Regions from separate parts of the Rhizobium sp. 268 genome, predicted to be linked through region 2. Evidence: predicted binding sites of a transcription regulator. Region 2 holds the regulator's gene; each other region holds the start of a gene.

Region 1 (4,701 bases), on a different contig from region 2:
GGCAATATCGGGTACGATGAGCACAAGGCGGCAGCGGTTTTCCGGTTCGGTCATCAGGTCTTCCCGTTTCCTCGCGAATTCCTCGTTGAGATGAGGGATCCGCACTCGTTTTGTGTGAGTAGTTCCGTTAGACGAGGCTTGCAAGAGGAGGACGTCGAAAGCATGCCGCAGGATTTATCATTCTACTACGCCGCCGTGCCCGCGGTTCTGCTGGTGGGCCTCGCGAAGGGCGGCATGGGCGACGCTTTGTCGCTGATCGGCCTGCCCTTCCTCGCCCTCGTCGTCTCGCCGGTCGAGGCGGCGGCCATCCTGCTGCCGATCCTGGTCTTCATGGACATGATCTCGCTCGTCATCTGGCGCCAGCACGGCGACTGGGCGACGCTGAAGATCATGCTGCCAGGCGCCGTCTTCGGCATCGCGATGGGCTGGGCGACCTCGGCGCTCGTTCCGGGCAACATGCTGCGCATCGTCATCGGCGCTGTGACCATCCTCTTCTGCCTGCGCTATTTCTGGAACAATTACGGCCCGGGCGCCGGCAAGATCGTCCCGCCGCGCGGACAGCGGCCGGTGGCCGCCGGCCTTTGGGGTACATTTTCCGGCTACGGCAGCTTCGTCGCCCATGCGGGAGGCGCACCCTTTCAAATCTATGCCCTGCCGCTCAAGCTGCAGCCACGCGAATATACGGGCACCAGCGTGCGCTTCTTCGCGATCCTCAACGCCATCAAGCTCATTCCCTATTTCGCACTCGGTCAGCTCGACACCCAGAATCTCGCGACCTCCGCAACGCTTCTACCCTTCGCCCCGCTCGCCACCCTTGCAGGCGCCTGGTGTGTGCGCCGCATGAAGCCGGCGATCTTCTACCCCTTCATGTATGCGATGGCCCTCATCGCCGCCTTCCTCATCGTGCGCGAGGGTCTTGGCTGGTAGGGCAGCCCTGCTGCATATTCCTTCAATCGGAACCGACCTGAAGAATTATGCAGCAATTCTAAGTGTAACCATCCTTGGCGCGTCTGAAAGACTGCGACGCCGTAGTACGCTGCAATGCACAATTTCCTTGCTGGAACGTCCGGTTTGACGTAGCTTTCCCGCTATGTCGAACACGGACCCCTTCTCTGCGATTGCCGATCCGAACCGGCGGTTTCTGCTGGAGGAATTGCGTCGTGCGCCGCGGACCGTCAACGAACTGGCTGAGGGCCTGCCGATCAGCCGCCCCGCCGTGTCGCAACATCTGAAGGCGCTGCTCGACAGCAACCTCGTCTCGGTGACCTCGGAAGGCACGAAACGCATCTACACGGTCAACAACCGCGGTTTCGACATGCTCAATTTATGGCTGGATCAGTTCTGGGCTTGAAGCCGGCTCACATGACAGCCCCGCCCCTCGTATGGCTGTGACTTGAAGCGCGGCGCTCGCAAAAGCGCCAGCCGCGATGCCGCTGGCATCGGGCTGGCGCAATTCTGGTGTGAACTCACCGGTTCTTGCTGATTTCAGGCGGAATGGATGGATTTACCTTTTCTTTCGCAAGATGATCGACCGGCGACCCCTGGGAAGATCAGTGGACGGATGACTTGAGACGCATAATCTCGTCCTTGATGCGCAGCTTGCGGCGCTTGCATTCGGCAATTTCCGTATCGGAGATAGAGGGAGCTGTTCTGAGCGCGTGCAGCTCCTCTTCGAGAGCGACATGCTTTTTCTGGAGTGATTCAAGATGAGCTTGAACTGTCATTTGACCCTTCCTTCCTCTTACCCTCCCCGGCCAACATCGTCGGGGATCAAGGTGTCAACGCGGCGGACTGTGACATATTTTTGAAGGCTTGTCGAAGGCCAAAAGATGAAGACTGGATGGCAATTTCATGATCAAGACTAACTAGCCGTTACCCGTATTTGGTGATAGGAGCTTGCGGAAATCATCGGCAGATCGGACAAAGTCCGGGGACGATAACGGGGAATGCATATGGCCGATCAGGAACAGGCGGAAATCAGGCTCACCGTGGCGCGGCTGCGCCAGGAGCACGAGGATTTCGACGCCGCGATCAATGCCATGATCCTAACCGGATGCGATGCTCTGCGGATCCAGCGCATGAAAAAGAAAAAACTCGTTATCAAGGACAAGCTCTCCAAGCTGGAAGATCAGATCATCCCTGACATCATCGCCTGAGAGGGAAGAGCAGCAACGATGACAGACAGACCACCCGTCGCCATCATCATGGGAAGCCAGTCCGACTGGGAGACCATGAAAAACGCAGCCGACACGCTCGAGGCGCTGGAAATTCCCTATGACGCGCGCATCATTTCGGCGCACCGCACAGTCGACCGGCTGGTCAATTTCGCCAAGGGCGCGCGCGCGGAGGGCTTCAAGGTCATCATCGCAGGCGCCGGCGGCGCCGCCCACCTGCCGGGTATGACCGCCGCGATGACGCCGCTGCCGGTCTTCGGCGTGCCGGTCCAGTCCAAAACCATGTCCGGCCAGGACAGCCTGCTTTCCATCGTGCAGATGCCGGCCGGCATTCCTGTCGGTACGCTCGCCATCGGCAAGGCCGGCGCGGTCAACGCCGCCCTTCTCGCCGCCGCGGTGCTTGCCCTTTCCGACGAAGAAGTCGCCGACCGGCTAGACGAATGGCGCGAGCGCCAGAGTGCTGCCGTCGCCGAATACCCGATGGACGATCTATGACGGCAAGAACGATCGGGATCATCGGCGGCGGCCAGCTCGGCCGCATGCTGGCCATTGCCGCCGCCAGGTTGAATTTTCGCACGGTCATCCTCGAGCCGCAGGCCAACTGCCCGGCCGCCCAGCTCGCCAACCGGCAGATTACCGCCGCCTATGACGATCCGGCTGCGCTGGCCGAACTCGCCGACATATGCGACGTCGTCACCTACGAATTCGAAAACGTGCCCGTCGCAGCAGCCGAAAGGCTCTCGGCGAGCGTGTCCGTCTATCCGCCGCCGAAGGCGCTGGAAGCCGCCCAAGACCGCCTGGTCGAGAAGCGCTTTCTCAATGGCTGCGGCATAACCACTGCCCGCTTCCACACGATCGACAGCCAGGCCGATCTTGAGACGGCACTGAAAGATTTCGGCGGCCAAGGCGTGCTGAAAACCCGCCGTCTCGGTTATGACGGCAAGGGCCAGAAGGTTTTTCGCTCGGCGGCAGACAGCCCGGATGGCGCCTATGCAGCCCTTGGCGGCGTGCCGCTCATCCTCGAAAGCTTCGTCGCCTTCGAGCGCGAGGTCTCGATCATCGCCGCCCGCGCCAGCGACGGAACGGTCGTCTGCTTTGATCCCGCCGAGAATGTCCACCGCAACGGCATCCTCCACACCTCGACGGTTCCCGCTGCGATCTCTGCGCCGGCGGCGGACGCCGCGCGGCAATCGGCCGAGAAAATCCTTGCCGCATTGAATTATGTCGGCGTCATCGGCATCGAATTCTTCGTGCTTGCCGATGGCGGTCTGATCGCCAACGAGATGGCGCCGCGTGTTCACAACTCCGGTCACTGGACGGAAGCCGCCTGCGTCGTCAGCCAGTTCGAGCAGCATATTCGCGCCGTCGCCAGCCTGCCGCTCGGCAATGCCGAGCGCCATTCCGACTGCGTCATGCAGAACCTGATCGGCGACGATATTCTTGCCGTTCCGGACTGGCTGCGGCGCCCCGATACACTGGTTCATCTCTATGGCAAGACCGAGTGGCGCCCCGGCCGCAAGATGGGCCATGTCACCACCTTGACGCCGAAATCGCCGGTTTTGGCCTGAGAAAACACCCCGTTGCCTTGGGAAAAACACCTTCATGTGGTTGACACGGAAAAGGTGACGGGGTATCTGCTCCCCCACCTAAACAGCGCGCCCGATGGCGCGCTTTTGATTGTTAAAAGATACGGGCGAATGTGAATTCCCCCATAGAGATCGCGGATCAGAAAAATGAAGATCAAGAATTCGCTCAAGTCGCTCAAGGCTCGTCACCGTGACAACCGTCTGGTTCGCCGCAAGGGCCGCATCTACATCATCAACAAGCTGAACCCGCGCTTCAAGGCTCGTCAGGGCTGATTTCGCGCGTCCGGATCGCCCTGCCGCGTGAGCTTGCGCTGGCGGATATATCCGGTGGGTCGCTGCGGTGATCACGTCAAATTTGTTTGATCTTCGGCGCTGGCGGGCTAATATGCCCGCCATGCGCTTTTTTGCTTTGACATCAGCGGCGCTGCCGCTTGCCCTCATTCTGCTCACCTCCTCCTTTCCGGCCGCCGCCGCGGAAAAGCCGGCCGCCGCCACGAAAAAGGAGGTTATCGTCGAGCCGGCGGATGCCAACAATTCGCCGAAACAGCACCTCGACCAACTCTTCAGCCAGCTGAAACGCGAGCGCGACCCCGACAAAGCCAGCGGCATCGCCAATGAGATCCGCATCGAATGGAACGATTCCGGCAGCGCCACGATCAATCTGCTGATGCAGTGGGCCGACAAGGCGATCGAGGAAAAGCGCAATCCCGCCGCCCTCGATTTCCTTGACGAGGCGATCGCGCTGAAACCCGATTATGCCGAAAGCTGGAACCGCCGCGCGACGCTGAACTTCGTCATGGGCAATTATCGCAAGTCGATGTCCGATATCGAACGGGTGCTCGATCTCGAGCCGCGCCATTTCGGCGCGCTCTCCGGCATGGCGGCGATCCTCAGCAATTCCGGCAACGACCAGCTGACCTTGAAGGCCTGGGAGCGTTTTC
Region 2 (4,701 bases):
CGAAGATGCAGATGGTATTCCACCATGTTCTGCCGCTCGCCATGCCCGGCATCCTCACCGGCACGATCATCGGCCTGGCGCATGCGCTCGGCGAAACCGCGCCGCTGCTCTTGATCGGCATGGTCGCCTTCGTCGCCAACGCGCCGACGACACCGCTCGATCCCTCGACGGCTCTGCCGGTGCAGGTCTATATGTGGGCGAACGAGGCCGAACGTGCCTTCGTCGAGCGTACTTCGGGTGCCATCATCGTCCTGCTCCTGTTCCTGATCGTCATGAACATGGGCGCCATCCTCTTGCGTCGTCGCTTCGAGCGCCGCTGGTAAACGGAGTTAAACATCATGAATATGTTGACGGAAGCTGCAGTTGAAAAGGCGCTGGATCAGAAGATGAGCAACGTCCCGTATAAGATGATCGGTCAGGATGTCTCGGTTTACTACGGCGAGAAGCGCGCGCTTTTCGATGTGAACCTGAACATCCGCGAAAACACCGTAACCGCGCTGATCGGCCCGTCCGGCTGCGGCAAGTCGACCTTTCTGCGGAGCCTCAACCGCATGAACGACACGATTGACGGCTGCCGCGTCGCCGGCAAGATCACCCTGGACGGCGACGATATCTATGATCCCGATATCGACGTCGTCGAACTTCGCGCCCGCGTCGGCATGGTTTTCCAGAAGCCGAACCCGTTCCCGAAAACGATTTACGAAAACGTCTCCTACGGCCCGCGCATCCATGGCCTGGCCAAGTCGAAGGCCGATCTCGACCAGATTGTCGAGACCAGCCTGCAGCGAGCCGGCCTCTGGAACGAGGTCAAGGACCGGGTGCATGAATCCGGCACCGGCCTCTCCGGCGGCCAACAGCAGCGTCTCTGCATTGCGCGTGCCGTCGCCGTCAGCCCTGAAGTCATCCTGATGGACGAGCCCTGCTCGGCGCTCGACCCGATTGCCACCGCCAAGGTAGAGGAGCTGATCCACGAACTGCGTGAGAATTATACGATCGTCATCGTCACCCACTCCATGCAGCAGGCCGCGCGCGTCTCGCAGCGCACCGCCATGTTCCACCTCGGCAATCTGGTCGAGGAGAACGACACCGACAAGATGTTCACCAATCCCGACGATCCGCGCACCCAGGACTACATCATGGGTCGCTTCGGCTGATTTTGGCGTCACCAAGCCTTCCCGTTATTCGAGGATAAAGCCCCATGGCATCGACACATATTTATTCTGCCTATGATGATGATCTGAAGTTCCTGTCCAGGCGGATTTCCGAAATGGGCGGCCTGGCCGAGCAGATGGTCGCCGAATCCGTCCGGGCGCTGGTCAACGGCGATACCGCGCTGGCCCAGAAGGTGATTTCCGACGACGTGATCCTCGATCACGCCGAGCGCGAAATCGGCGACAAGGCGATCGTCACCATCGCCCGCCGTCAGCCGATGGCTTCGGACCTGCGCGAAATCATGGGTTCGATCCGCATCGCCGCCGATCTCGAACGCGTCGGCGACCTCGGCAAGAACACCGCCAAGCGCGTCATCGCCGTGCAGAGTACCGGCGTCCCGCGCAAGCTCGCCCGCGGTCTCGAGCATCTGTCCGAGCTGGCGCTCGTCCAGCTCAAGGAAGTGCTCGACGTCTACACGACACGCGCCGCCGACAAGGCGAGTGCGATCCGCGAGCGCGACAACGAGATCGACGCGATGTACACCTCGCTGTTCCGCGAGCTGTTGACCTACATGATGGAAGATCCGCGCAACATCACCAGCTGCACGCATCTTCTCTTCTGCGCCAAGAACATCGAGCGCATCGGCGATCACGCCACCAACATCGCCGAGACCATTTATTACATGGCGACCGGAGCACAGCCGGAAGGCGACCGTCCGAAGGACGACAGCGCCAACACCGTCGGCGCGGTCACGGAATAACCGCCTAAACCAGACGATTGCGCGCGCGCCCATGTGGGGCGCGCGAAAAGGTCGCAGCCAATTTTTATGAATTTGCGCAGGATGCATTGCTTAAATCACCCCCGGTTTAAGGATCATGCGCGAGGAGACCGACACGCATGATCCCGAGAGTTGCAGTTGTTGAAGACGAGGAAGCCCTGAGCGTGCTTCTTCGCTACAATCTCGAAGCTGAGGGCTTCGAGGTCGATACCATCCTTCGTGGCGACGAGGCCGAAATCAGGCTTCAGGAGCGCACGCCCGACCTTCTTATCCTCGACTGGATGCTGCCCGGCGTCTCCGGCATCGAACTTTGCCGGCGACTGCGCATGCGACCGGAAACCGAGCGCCTGCCGATCATCATGCTGACGGCGCGCGGTGAGGAGAGCGAGCGCGTCCGCGGATTGTCGACGGGCGCCGACGATTATGTCGTCAAGCCTTTCTCGACCCCGGAACTCGTCGCCCGCGTCAAGGCGATGCTGCGCCGCGCCCGCCCCGAGGTGTTGTCGACCGTGCTGAAATGCGGCGATATCGAACTCGACCGCGAAACCCACCGCGTCCACCGCAAGAGCCGCGAAGTCCGCCTCGGCCCCACCGAATTCCGCCTCTTGGAATTCCTGATGTCGTCGCCCGGCCGGGTCTTCTCCCGCTCGCAGCTCCTCGACGGCGTCTGGGGCCACGACATCTATGTCGACGAACGCACCGTCGACGTCCATGTCGGCCGCCTGCGCAAGGCGTTGAACTTCTCCAACATGCAAGACGTCATCCGCACCGTCCGCGGCGCCGGCTATTCGATGGAAGCCTGAGGGGTTTCCATCTTTTGTGCCGGTGTCGGCCCCTCACTCTAACCCGACCGGGGTCGAGCCACTCGTCTCGACCCGTCCTTCGGACCCCCTTAAACGGGGCGAGGAGACGTGTCCTACGTGACGTTGGAGAGGGACCGAGAGGTCGCGGCATATCCCCTTCGCCGCGCAAGCGGGGAGAAGGTGCCGGCAGGCGGATGAGGGGCAGCCACACCCAGCCCACTCGCATAAAAAAACGGGCCACTCGGCCCGTTTTCGAATTCTCTGCAATGTCGCCCGCTCAGCTCGCCCGCGCGGCCGCGCGGCGGCGTTCGTTCACCGGCTGGTAGGCTAGCTTCTGGTGATAGCTGCAATAGGGCGAGTTGTCGGGGGATTCGCAGCCGCAGAAGTGGAAGTCGTCCTTCAGCGGATCGCCGACCGGCCATTTGCAGGTGCGTTCGGTCAGTTCCGTCAGGCCGAGGCGGCGCGAGATCGGCACGACCACGTTGCCCTTCGGCACGTATTCCATTTCCTCGACCGTTTCGATCTCGATCTCTTCCTTCAGCATCGTCGCGCCCTGCTGGCGGGTAACGGTGCGGGTAGCGATCCGCGAGGCGTAGTTCGGTGCGCGCGGTGCCGATGTATTGCGTTTCGGCGTGCGCGCCGCGGCGGCCGTGCCGCCGGCCTTGGCGCGGCCGGGAAGGCTCAGCCGGTGAACCTTGCCGATCACAGCGTTTCTGCTGACACCGCCAAGTTGCGCCGCGATCTGGCTGGCGCTCAGTCCTTCGGCCCAGAGCTTCTTGAGTTTCTCGACCCGCTCGTCTGTCCAGTTCATGCCCTGTCTCCACCTTTTGCGTTGGTGATGGCAGAATCCCTCACCGTTGTCCCGGAAGCCTCCGAAACAAGAAACGCTTGATCAATTTTGGTGACTAGTTCCGCCGCATGCAGTCTAGTAATTGAACTTTAACCTAGTGTGAGCCTGACTCCGTGACAAGAGTCGCATGAATCCGGATGAATCGAATTCGGAGTTTTCCCCAACTTGCTTCCGCTGCGTGGCATTTCTGCAATATTGCCTGTTGAAGGCCGAAAACACCGCTGTACAAGCTTGCTGCATGCGCTAAGGGCGCAGTTTTGTTGACATTGCAGCGCGAAAAGGAAATAGTACCGCTGGCCGCCGCAAGGCGGCATTTTTGATTTTTCGGGCCTGGTTTTCTTAGCCGGAGTCCCATGTTTGACAACGCTGATCGGGAGACCCGCGCCATGGCTGAAGCCGCGCCGCTTTATGACACCTATTCTCGTGCCCCACTGCGGTTCGAGCGAGGCGAGGGCGTATGGCTGATCACCGAAGGCGGCGAGCGTTATCTCGATTTCGGCGCCGGCGTCGCCGTCACCTCGGTCGGCCATAGCAACCCGCATGTGGTTGGGGCGCTGAAGGAACAGGCCGACAAGGTCTGGCACCTCTCCAACATCTATGAGATCCCCGGCCAGGAGCGCCTCGCGAAGCGGCTGACGGACGCCACCTTCGCCGACAAGGTGTTCTTCACCAATTCAGGCGCCGAGGCGCTGGAATGCGCGATCAAGACGGCGCGCCGCTACCAGTTTTCCAAGGGCCATCCCGAGCGCTTCCATATCATCACCTTCGAAGGCGCTTTCCATGGGCGCACGCTCGCGACCATCGCTGCCGGCGGCCAGGAGAAATACCTCGAAGGCTTCGGCCCCAAGGCGCCGGGCTTCGATCAGGTGGCCTTCGGCGACATCGAAGCCGTCCGCGCCGCCATCACCGATGCGACGGCTGGAATTCTCATCGAGCCCGTGCAGGGCGAAGGCGGCGTCCGCCCGGCCACGCCTGAGTTCATGAAGGCGCTTCGCCAGCTCTGCGACGAAAACGGCCTGCTGCTGATCCTCGACGAGGTCCAGACCGGCGTCGGCCGCACCGGCAAGCTCTTTGCTCATGAATGGTCGGGCATCACGCCCGATATCATGGCGGTCGCC
Region 3 (4,701 bases), on a different contig from region 2:
GATCGATATCGTCAACCAGCTGGTGGCGCAGCTTGCAACCGCAATCCGCGCCGCAGCCTCGGTCGCCCTCATCGCCTCGATCCTCGTCCTTGCCGGGGCCCTTGCCGCCGGAAACCGGGCGCGCACGCACGACGCGGTGGTGCTGAAGACGCTCGGCGCCACCCGCGCCATGCTCATTCGCGCCTTCAGCTACGAATATCTGATCCTGGGGCTGGCAACCGCGATCTTCGCGCTGATGGCCGGCAGCGTTGCCGCCTGGTTCATCGTCGCCCGCATCATGCACCTGCCCTCGACCTTCCTGCCCGATGTGGCGGGGCTGACACTCGTCACCGCCCTCGTCCTGACGGTCGGCATCGGCCTGATCGGCACCTGGCGCATCCTCGGCCAAAAGGCCGCACCCGTCCTGCGCGAGCTTTGACCGGGCAGCGGCAGCCAAACCCTTCACCTTACGGCGATTTAACCGGCCGGGCTGTTGCAACCCTCTTGTTTGCGATGAACGAAAGCCTCATATTGTCGGCAGGCATGCTGGAGCTCCGCAGCGGCGCCCGGGTCGAAAACCCGACACCGTATCTCCATCGGAGCTTTTAAGAGGAAACTATGGCTGACCTTCGTAACTATCAAAGCCGCGCTCAGACCGGCGAGATGATTGATCAAGGCCTGCGCGCTTATATGCTCAAGGTTTACAACCTGATGGCGCTGGGTCTGGCGATCACCGGCGTGGCGGCATATCTCGGATTCAACTTCGCTGTTCAGGACGGGCAACTCACCCAGTTCGGCGTGCTGCTGTTCCAGTCGCCCTTGCGCTGGGTCGTGATCCTCGCGCCTCTCGCGGCTGTCTTCTTCCTGAGCTTCCGCATCAATAGCATGAGCGTGGCCGCCGCACAGACGACCTTCTGGGTCTATGCCGGCCTGGTCGGCCTGTCGCTCTCGTCGATCTTCCTGGTCTACACGGGCCAGAGCGTCGTTCAGACCTTCTTCGTCACCGCCGCCTCCTTCGGCGCGCTGTCGCTTTACGGCTACACGACGAAGCGTGATCTGTCAGCGATGGGTTCGTTCCTGGTCATGGGTCTTTTCGGCCTGATCATCGCTTCGATCGTCAACGTCTTCTTGGCCTCGTCGGCCATGCAGTTTGCGATCTCGGTGATCGGCGTTCTGATCTTCGCCGGCCTCACCGCCTACGACACGCAGCGGATCAAGGAACTGTACCTAGAAGCCGATGACGTCGCCGTGGCCGGCCGCAAGGCGATCATGGGCGCGCTGACGCTCTATCTCGACTTCATCAACCTCTTCATGTTCCTGCTGCAGTTCATGGGCAACCGCAAATAAGCAAGCGGACAGAGATCGAAAAGGCGGCTTCGGCCGCCTTTTTTGTTGCGCTCATTTTGCCGGGATGGTTTTAAAGCGTGTCGCGCAAAAGTGTGCTGCGGTTTTGCGGCAACGACACGCGCAAAAACAAAGACCTAAAGCGCTAAGAGCGAATCTGAAAGATCGCGACGCGCTTTAGGAAGCCCTGCCTTCCTGATGGACCAGCCGCCAATGTCATTCCTCCTGCGCGACGCGTCGCAAGCCGATATTCCCGCCATCACCGGTATCTACCGGGAATCCGTTCTGAACGGCACGTCGAGCTACGAGATCACCCCGCCATCCGAGGCGGAGATGGCGCAGCGTTTTGCGGCGATCGTCGGCCAGCAATATCCCTATATCGCCGCAGCCGGTGCGGATGGCGGCATGCTCGGTTATGCCTATGCCTCGGCCTTTCGCGTCCGCCCGGCCTATCGCTGGATGGTCGAGGATTCGATCTATCTGGCGCCCGAAGCCCGCGGCCTCGGCATCGGCAAAGCATTGATGGCCGAACTGATCGACCGCTGCACCAATCTCGGTTTTCGTCAGATGATCGCCGTCATCGGCGGCGCCAGCCCCGCCTCGATCGCGCTTCATCTCAAGACGGGCTTCGTGGAGGTCGGCCTGATGCGGGGCGCCGGCTACAAACACGGCCGCTGGCTGGATACGATGCTCATGCAGCGCGTCCTCGGCGAGGGCATGACGACCGATCCGGATCCCTCCGCCTATCCCGGCACGCTGTTTGCCGGCTGATGCATGTGCCCGGAAGCGTGAAGCGGTTCCGGGATAACGACATGCAGAAAAAAGCGTCCTACTTGTCGACGAGCTTCAGCGCCTTGTCGAACACCTTCAGCACCTGGTTCAACTCGTGACCGCGCTTCAGGATGGTGCCGTGGACGTTGATCACGGAATAGGCGCCCTGTTTGGCGGCGAGCTTGGGATTTTTCTCGATGCGGAAGAGCGGCATTTCGCCGGAGCGCTTGAAGACGGAGAACACCGCTTTGTCCTTCAGGTGATCGATGGCGTAATCGCGCCATTCGCCGTCGCCGACCATACGACCGTAGATCCAGAGGATCGCGTCCAGTTCGCGCCGATGAAAGGTCACCGGAAGCGGGTCCTTGCTCTGCTTGTATTCCCTGAAATCGACGACGACTGAGGAACTATTGTCGACGGAACGGCTTTCGCCGTGTCGCAAATCCGGCTGATCTGTCATTCAGTCTCCAAGGCCTCTGCATGTGACAGGAGGGTGACAGTGTGCCCGAGCCGCCGCAAATTGCAAGAGCGCCGGCCGTCACATTCGGCCGCACTACAGCGCCGCGCGCAGCCCGCATGAACGCTGTAGCACTTTGAATCAGCGCATCGTCCGATGCGCGTGACAGCGCTGTCGCTTTCTCGGCAGCGCCGCATTTCAGTCAAAACAGCGCCTCATTTGCAGGAGATTTATGAATCCCGGTTTGGCGCCAGCGCGCCAAAGGGCCCGGCGGAGCGTATCGACCTTAACCCCAGCCCCGAATACGCTCAGCCGGGCCGCCCGGTACTTCACCCGCAAGCGGATGAAATCTCAGATATTTTTGCCAGCCATTACCACGGTCGCGCCAAGGATCGCCGCCGGATCGCCGTTGTCGTCCGCCGATTGCAGCAGGATCGCGCAGCCCTCGAGCTGCGGCCGCTGCAGGACGCTGGCCGGCAGCGTCAGACTGGTCGCCTTGCCGTCCCACATGCCGACCGTTTCGACATTGGTGACGCTGTGCAGATAGGACAGCTTCTTTCCGCTGTTCTCGCCTTTTTCGACCTCGATCGTCTTTTCCTTGTCGAAATAGACCATCACCACATTGGCTTTGCCCTGCCCCGCGCCGATCTTGATTTCCAGCTCGTCGCCGCGCATTGCCGCGCTGATGGGAACGGTCAGCCCGTTGCCTTCGCCGCTATAGGTGTCGATCTTGCTGTTGATGCCGTTGAGATCGGCGCCGGCCAGGTGGCCGCGCCCGTTGACGATCGCCTGCGGCGTATAGACGTTGCTGCGGCCCATTGTCCTCGCATAGCCATACTGCCGCTCGGTGTTTTCCTTGGAGCTCAGCGTATCGGCCCAGCCGAGATAATTCCAGTAATCGACATGATAGGCGAGCGCGATGACATCGCCCTGGCTCACCAGCTTGCGGAAAGCGGCGTCAGCAGGAGGACAGGAAGAGCAGCCCTGCGCCGTGAAAAGTTCGACGACACCTTTCGGCGTGCCGTCTTCGGCCTGCAGCGGGCCTGAGAGAACAACACCGGCGATCAGCGGAATCAAAAAACGGGGGGACATTCACCTGCACCTCTTTTTCAGCGCCGACGGCATGATTGAACCGGAAGCACTGACATATGAACGTACGAATAATCCTTCCGGGTCCAAACGAAAAGTCACGAACGGGTGAGACGCAGCGCGACCGGAACCCGCATAAAACAAATCATCGTGAGCCCCCGCAAATCCCGTGGCCGCAAAGAAAGGCCGCCGGAAACTGCTCTCCGGCGGCCATTATCATGCGAGGCTATTAACAATCAGGCAGCGAGGTCGCGCAGAACCGTCTGCAGGATGCCGCCATTGTTGAGGTAGACCACCTCATCGAGCGTATCGACGCGCGACAGCAGCGGAACTTCCTTCACGGTGCCGTCGCCATAGGTGATCTTGGCGATCTTCTTCTCACGCGGCTTGATCTTGTCGAGGCCTTCGATGGTGACCAGCTCGTCGCCCTTCAGGCCGAGGCTCTGCCAGGTCGTGCCCTCTTCGAAGACGAAGGGGATGACGCCCATGCCGACCAGGTTCGAGCGATGGATACGCTCGAAGGACTGAGCGACGACAGCCTTGACGCCGAGGAGGTTGGTGCCCTTGGCAGCCCAGTCGCGCGAAGAGCCGTTGCCGTATTCGACACCGGCGAAGATGACGAGCGGCACGCCTTCGGCCTTGTACTGCATGGCGGCGTCGTAGATCGATGTCTCCTCCTTCGACGGATAGTGGATGGTGTAACCACCTTCCTTGCCGTTCGGGCCGAGCATGTGGTTGCGGATGCGGATATTGGCAAACGTGCCGCGCATCATCACTTCATGGTTGCCGCGGCGCGTGCCGTATTGGTTGAAGTCGGCAACGGCGACCTCGTGGTCGATGAGGTAAGCGCCGGCCGGCGACGCCGCCTTGATCGAACCGGCCGGCGAAATGTGGTCGGTGGTGATCTTGTCGCCGAACAGGCCGAGGACGCGTGCGCCCTTGATGTCGGAGACGCCGGTGCCCTTCTTGCCCATGCCGACGAAGTAAGGCGGGTTCTGGACATAGGTGGAATTGTCATCCCAAGCATAGGTCTGGCCCGGCGGAACCTGAACGGCCTGCCA
Region 4 (4,701 bases), on a different contig from region 2:
GTCACCAGCAGACGGGATGCCGCGGCACCGATGGTGAAGTGGCAGAAGGCAACGGCCTTGAAAGTGAGCTGATCCTCGGCGAAAGCCGCCTCATCCATTCCGCCGATGAAGGACAGCGCTTCGGATGCCGCCTTTTGCATGTCATTGAGATAGTCGATGGCACGCCTCTCCTTCATTCCGCCTCCGGCAGCATCGAGGTCAGACGCAGCAGCGCGATCTTTTCGACCTGCGCAGTCGCGGTCGCAAATTCTTCGTCCCGGCCGTTGCCGATCCGTGTTTCAAAAGCTTCCAGAATATCCTCCTTGCCGAGTCCTTTGACGGCGATGATGAAGGGAAAGCCATATTTTTCGACATAGGCCGAATTGAGTTCGGTGAAGCGGGCGTGTTCGGCAGGGCTCAGGCGGTCGAGACCGGCGCCGGACTGCTCCTTGCGGCTGTCTTCGGTAAGTTCGCCGGATATGGCAAGACGCCCGGCAAGATCGGGGTGGGCGCGGAGCACGCCGAGACGTTCCTCCGGGCTTGCGGCGCGGAAGACGGCCGCAAGCGCCGCATGCACGCCTGATGCCGTCAGCGGCTCGGTCAGGCCGCCGGCGTCATAGGCACGCTCGGCGATGAAAGGCGAATGTTCGAAGACGCCGCCGAAGCGGAAAACGAAATCCTCGCGCGACAGCATCAGATCGCGTCCGGCTGATGATGCTTGTGCCAATGCGCGGCGATCTCGATGCGGCGCGGAATCCAGACCTTGTCGTGTTTCAGCACATATTCGATGAAGCGCTTCAGCGCCGCCGCCCGGCCGGGGCGCCCGACGAGACGGCAATGCAGGCCGACCGACATCATCTTCGGGCTGCCCGCCTTGCCTTCCTCATAAAGCGTATCGAAGGCATCCTTGAGATAGGTGAAGAACTGATCGCCGGTGTTGAAGCCCTGCGGCGTCGCGAAACGCATGTCGTTGGTTTCGAGTGTGTAGGGAATGATCAGGAAAGGTTTCCCGTCGACGCCCTTCACCCAGAAAGGCAGGTCGTCGGCATAGGAATCGGAGGAATAGAGGAAGCCGCCCTCCTCCTGCACCAGCCGCAGCGTATTGTCGGAGGGCTTGCCCTGATACATGCCGTAGGGCCGCTCGCCGGTCAGTTCGGTGTGCAGGCGCACGGCTTCGAGGATATGCTTGCGCTCCAAGTCTTCCGGAAAATCCTTATATTCCAGCCAGCGGTAACCGTGGCTGGCGATCTCCCAGCCGGCTTCCTTCATCGCCGCGACGGCCTCGGGGTTGCGCGCCATCGCCAGCGTCACGCCGTAGACGGTCGCTTGCACCTTGAGATCGGTGAACATCCGCCAGAGCCGCCAGAAACCGGCGCGCGAACCATATTCGTAGATCGATTCCATGTTGAGATTGCGCTGCCCAGGCCAGGCCGCCGCGCCGACGATCTCCGACAGCAGGTTTTCGGACGCCGGATCCCCGTCGAGGATCGAGCTTTCGCCGCCCTCCTCGTAATTGATGACGAACTGCACGGCGACGTGTGCCTCTTCAGGCCATTTCGGATCGGGCGTCTGACGCCCGTAGCCGACGAGATTGCGCGGATAAGTCTCGGATACCATCAAATCACCTTCTGAAAAGACGAAGAACGGTAGCATCCGCAGCCGGAATGTCGAGACGGAAACTGCGCAGCGGATTTTTATCCTTTCTGCGCAATACGTTAGCTTATCTCTTGTCAGGCGATCTTGCGCGCGCTGACCTTGCCCATCGGGTGCAGAGAATGAACGCGGAAAGGACCGCCGGTGCCCTCTTCGATCATCAGCGCCACGTTCGAAACCAGGACTGGTTCGCTGAGCACAGGCTCGAAAATCATCCGCAGCGCTGGCTCGATGCGCGGCATGTCGATCGCGTTGACCGGGCCTGTCACCGGCATATGGAAGCGGAATTCCTCCATCACGTAAGGATTGCCCCAGCGATGCAGGTTTGAGAACTGCGCGGCCGACAAGCCATCCGGATCGCTGCGTTCGATGTCGGCCTCGCTCAGCGGCGCGCGGAAACGGTCGAATTCCTGCACGATCGCCGAAGCGAGATATTGAATCCGCTCGCAGGGAACACTCGGCAGCAGGCTGTAGAAATTGCCGAGCCGGGCGACTTCGAGGCGCGGAATCTGGAAGGGAAGGACAGTCCCGGAAAAACGCATGAGGTCGCGCAGGAGTTGCGATTCGGACAGTTCCGGACACAGGTGGAACGGCGCTTTCAAAAGGCCATGAAAACCATAGCGCCGCGGCACGGCCGTATGGAAGGCAATCTCATGAATGCCGAGGCCGCGCACCGCCGGAGGCTCCAGCATCTCACCTGAAAACACGTTTCGGCCAAGCCAATGGGCGGCCATAAGCGATAGCGGGTCGCTCGCCGGGGGCGTGAAGCAAATGGCATAGCGCATGCGATTTCCTCCATCAGGAAAAGGAGCGCCGGTGATCTCAGGCGCTGTCGATGCGCAAGCAGATAGGTGATTTGCATGACAGAATAACGAAACGAAGCGGCGCCGAATTCACGTTTAACGTGAAGCCACCGCGATATGACTTGAAATATCGAAGCTTTCCGGAAGTGCAAACCCGCAGTCTCTATCGCCTGCGATACATATCGCCGCTTCCGCCAGCCGGTGGGCCAGGCCGAAGCTGACCTTGAAACCGCCGGTCAGCGCGATGAGGCGCGAGTGCTCGGGATGGCGGCCGATCATCGGATCGCGGTCGACCGCCTTCGGGCGAAGCCCGGCCCAGCGTTCGACGACGGCAGCGTCGTGGAGTGCCGGCACAATCTCCCGCGCCGCGCCGATCAGCGCGTCGAGTTGGCCATCGGTCGAAGTGGGATCGTCGAAACGATTCTCGCTGGTACTGCCGATCGCCGCATAACCGCCCTCATGCGCTACGACATAGAGCCCGTCGAGAAAGATCGTCGGCAGCGCCGGGTCGAGATCGGCTTTCAGCAGCGCCGCCTGCCCCTTGACCGGCTGGCCGAGCGGCTGTTTCAACCCCGGCGTGAGGCCCTGCAGCAACGGAAAGGATTGATGGCCAGCGGCCAGGATGCAGTGACGGAAAGCGATAGTTTCGCCGCCTATCTCAGCCACGCCGCGATCCGGATCAAGGCCGGCAACGGCTGCATGCTCCAGAATGCGTACACGTTTGGCCTGCCGCAGCAAGGTGACGAGTGCCGCGATCAGCGAACGTGGCGCGACGCGGGCGGCGAGCGTGTCATGTATGAAGCCGCTCTCGCCGGCCGACGCCTCGATCCAGCCGCCGACCGGCGGAGTGTCGAACACATGCCAGTGGAACCGGCGCGCGTCGGCCTGCCAATGGCGTTCGGCGTCCTCGCAGTGGCGGCGCGCGATTATCTCGAGATGCGGCTTCGGCAGCGGGATCAGCCGTCCCGAACGGCGATAGCCCGCCGAAAGCCCCGTCATCGCTTCGAGCGTCGCGATCTCGGCCTCGAGCGAGACCAGCGCATCGAATTGGAACTGCTTCTTCTCAGACCACCGATCCGGCATATGCGGCATCAGCGCGCCGAGCAGGCCACCGCTTGCGCCCCCGCCCAACCTGCCGGCGTCGGCTACGATCGTATCGATGCCGCGGCGTTCGGCATGAACGGCTGCCCAGAGACCCATGATGCCGCCGCCGACGATCAGCAATTCGCAGGATGATTGACCTGAGACCGGCCGAGGATTATCGGCTTTTTCCATGACAGACGTGAACCCCGATCAGATTGGCGCGGGCGCGCCGCAGCCGCTCGAATGGCGCGACGGCGATATGCCTTATTCCACCGCCTTTGGCGATCATTTTTATTGCCAGACGGACGGTCGGCTGGAATGCGGCCATGTCTTCCTCGCCGGCAACGGGCTGCCGGAGCGCTGGAACGGGCGACGGACGTTCGTGATCGGCGAACTCGGCTTCGGCACCGGCCTGAACTTCGCCGAGACCTGGCGGCAATGGACGCAGCATCGCGCAGCCGGCCAGCATCTGCATTTCATCTCCTTCGAACTCCACCCGATGCGCGGCGAGGAGATCGGCCGGGCGCTGTCGCACTGGCCGGAGATCGATGCCGAACGCCAGGCGCTGACGGCGTCCTGGCCGGAAACGCCTGCCGATACGGTCTCGCTCGACCTCGACGAGCAGACGAGGCTCAGCGTCGTCTGCGGCGCAGCACTCGAAGGCGTCGCGGCCGCAAAGCCCGGCTTCGACGCCTGGTATCTCGACGGCTTCGCCCCGTCGCGCAACGGCGACATGTGGTCGGAGGAACTGATGCGGCTGGTCTGTGAGAAAGCGGCACCCGGCGGCACCTTCGCCACTTATGCGGCCGCCGGTTTCGTGCGCCGAAATCTCATCGCCGCAGGTTTTTCCGTCGAGCGCCGCCAAGGCTTCGCCGGCAAACGCGAAATGCTTTGTGGCATCAAGGCATCCGGCAAGTAAGCAGATCAGTAGCTGGTACGCCCCGGCTGCTCCTCGTCCTTGCCGAGCCATTGCCGGATCTTCTCTTCCAGCAGTTCGGGGCTGATCGGCTTCGACATATAGTCGTCCATGCCGGCATCGAGGCAGAGCTCGCGATCGCTTTCGAGTGCATGGGCAGTGACGCCGATGATCGGCACCCGGTGGCCCTGCCCCTTTTCCCTTTCGCGGATCGTCTGGGTCGCCTGATGGCCGTTCATGACCGGCATCGACACGTCCATCATGATG

The links. The regulator PhoB, encoded in region 2, activates phosphate uptake and scavenging genes when phosphate is short. The targets are predictions, from matches to a motif close to TGTCATNNANCTGTCAT.
Region 1: OS035_RS15680 (YdcH family protein) is a predicted target of PhoB. The motif match lies at 1,830-1,846, and genes of this name have one in related genera.
Region 3: OS035_RS14295 (DUF2794 domain-containing protein) is a predicted target of PhoB. The motif match lies at 2,577-2,593, and genes of this name have one in related genera.
Region 4: OS035_RS21535 (DUF1045 domain-containing protein) is a predicted target of PhoB. The motif match lies at 2,493-2,509, and genes of this name have one in related genera.

What each region holds. Positions count from the first base shown of each region.
Region 1 is NZ_JAPPSO010000007.1:184,456-189,156, reverse strand. Features, by position in the region: gene OS035_RS15700 (thiamine phosphate synthase) at 1-54, opposite strand, end outside; gene OS035_RS15695 (sulfite exporter TauE/SafE family protein) at 163-927, shown strand; gene OS035_RS15690 (ArsR/SmtB family transcription factor) at 1,091-1,351, shown strand; gene OS035_RS15685 (YdcH family protein) at 1,551-1,724, opposite strand; gene OS035_RS15680 (YdcH family protein) at 1,953-2,156, shown strand; gene purE (5-(carboxyamino)imidazole ribonucleotide mutase) at 2,175-2,669, shown strand; gene OS035_RS15670 (5-(carboxyamino)imidazole ribonucleotide synthase) at 2,666-3,742, shown strand; gene ykgO (type B 50S ribosomal protein L36) at 3,908-4,033, shown strand; gene OS035_RS15660 (tetratricopeptide repeat protein) at 4,146-4,701, shown strand, end outside.
Region 2 is NZ_JAPPSO010000015.1:79,440-84,140, forward strand. Features, by position in the region: gene pstA (phosphate ABC transporter permease PstA) at 1-323, shown strand, start outside; gene pstB (phosphate ABC transporter ATP-binding protein PstB) at 339-1,154, shown strand; gene phoU (phosphate signaling complex protein PhoU) at 1,199-1,912, shown strand; gene phoB (phosphate regulon transcriptional regulator PhoB) at 2,050-2,733, shown strand; gene OS035_RS26285 (GcrA family cell cycle regulator) at 3,011-3,544, opposite strand; gene OS035_RS26290 (aspartate aminotransferase family protein) at 3,970-4,701, shown strand, end outside.
Region 3 is NZ_JAPPSO010000006.1:277,950-282,650, reverse strand. Features, by position in the region: gene OS035_RS14310 (ABC transporter permease) at 1-418, shown strand, start outside; gene OS035_RS14305 (Bax inhibitor-1/YccA family protein) at 598-1,326, shown strand; gene OS035_RS14300 (GNAT family N-acetyltransferase) at 1,537-2,094, shown strand; gene OS035_RS14295 (DUF2794 domain-containing protein) at 2,153-2,554, opposite strand; gene OS035_RS14290 (DUF1223 domain-containing protein) at 2,903-3,643, opposite strand; gene acnA (aconitate hydratase AcnA) at 3,877-4,701, opposite strand, start outside.
Region 4 is NZ_JAPPSO010000011.1:29,301-34,001, forward strand. Features, by position in the region: gene OS035_RS21520 (HepT-like ribonuclease domain-containing protein) at 1-176, opposite strand, end outside; gene uraD (2-oxo-4-hydroxy-4-carboxy-5-ureidoimidazoline decarboxylase) at 173-673, opposite strand; gene puuE (allantoinase PuuE) at 673-1,596, opposite strand; gene OS035_RS21535 (DUF1045 domain-containing protein) at 1,710-2,417, opposite strand; gene OS035_RS21540 (NAD(P)/FAD-dependent oxidoreductase) at 2,532-3,710, opposite strand; gene mnmD (tRNA (5-methylaminomethyl-2-thiouridine)(34)-methyltransferase MnmD) at 3,709-4,437, shown strand; gene OS035_RS21550 (response regulator) at 4,443-4,701, opposite strand, start outside.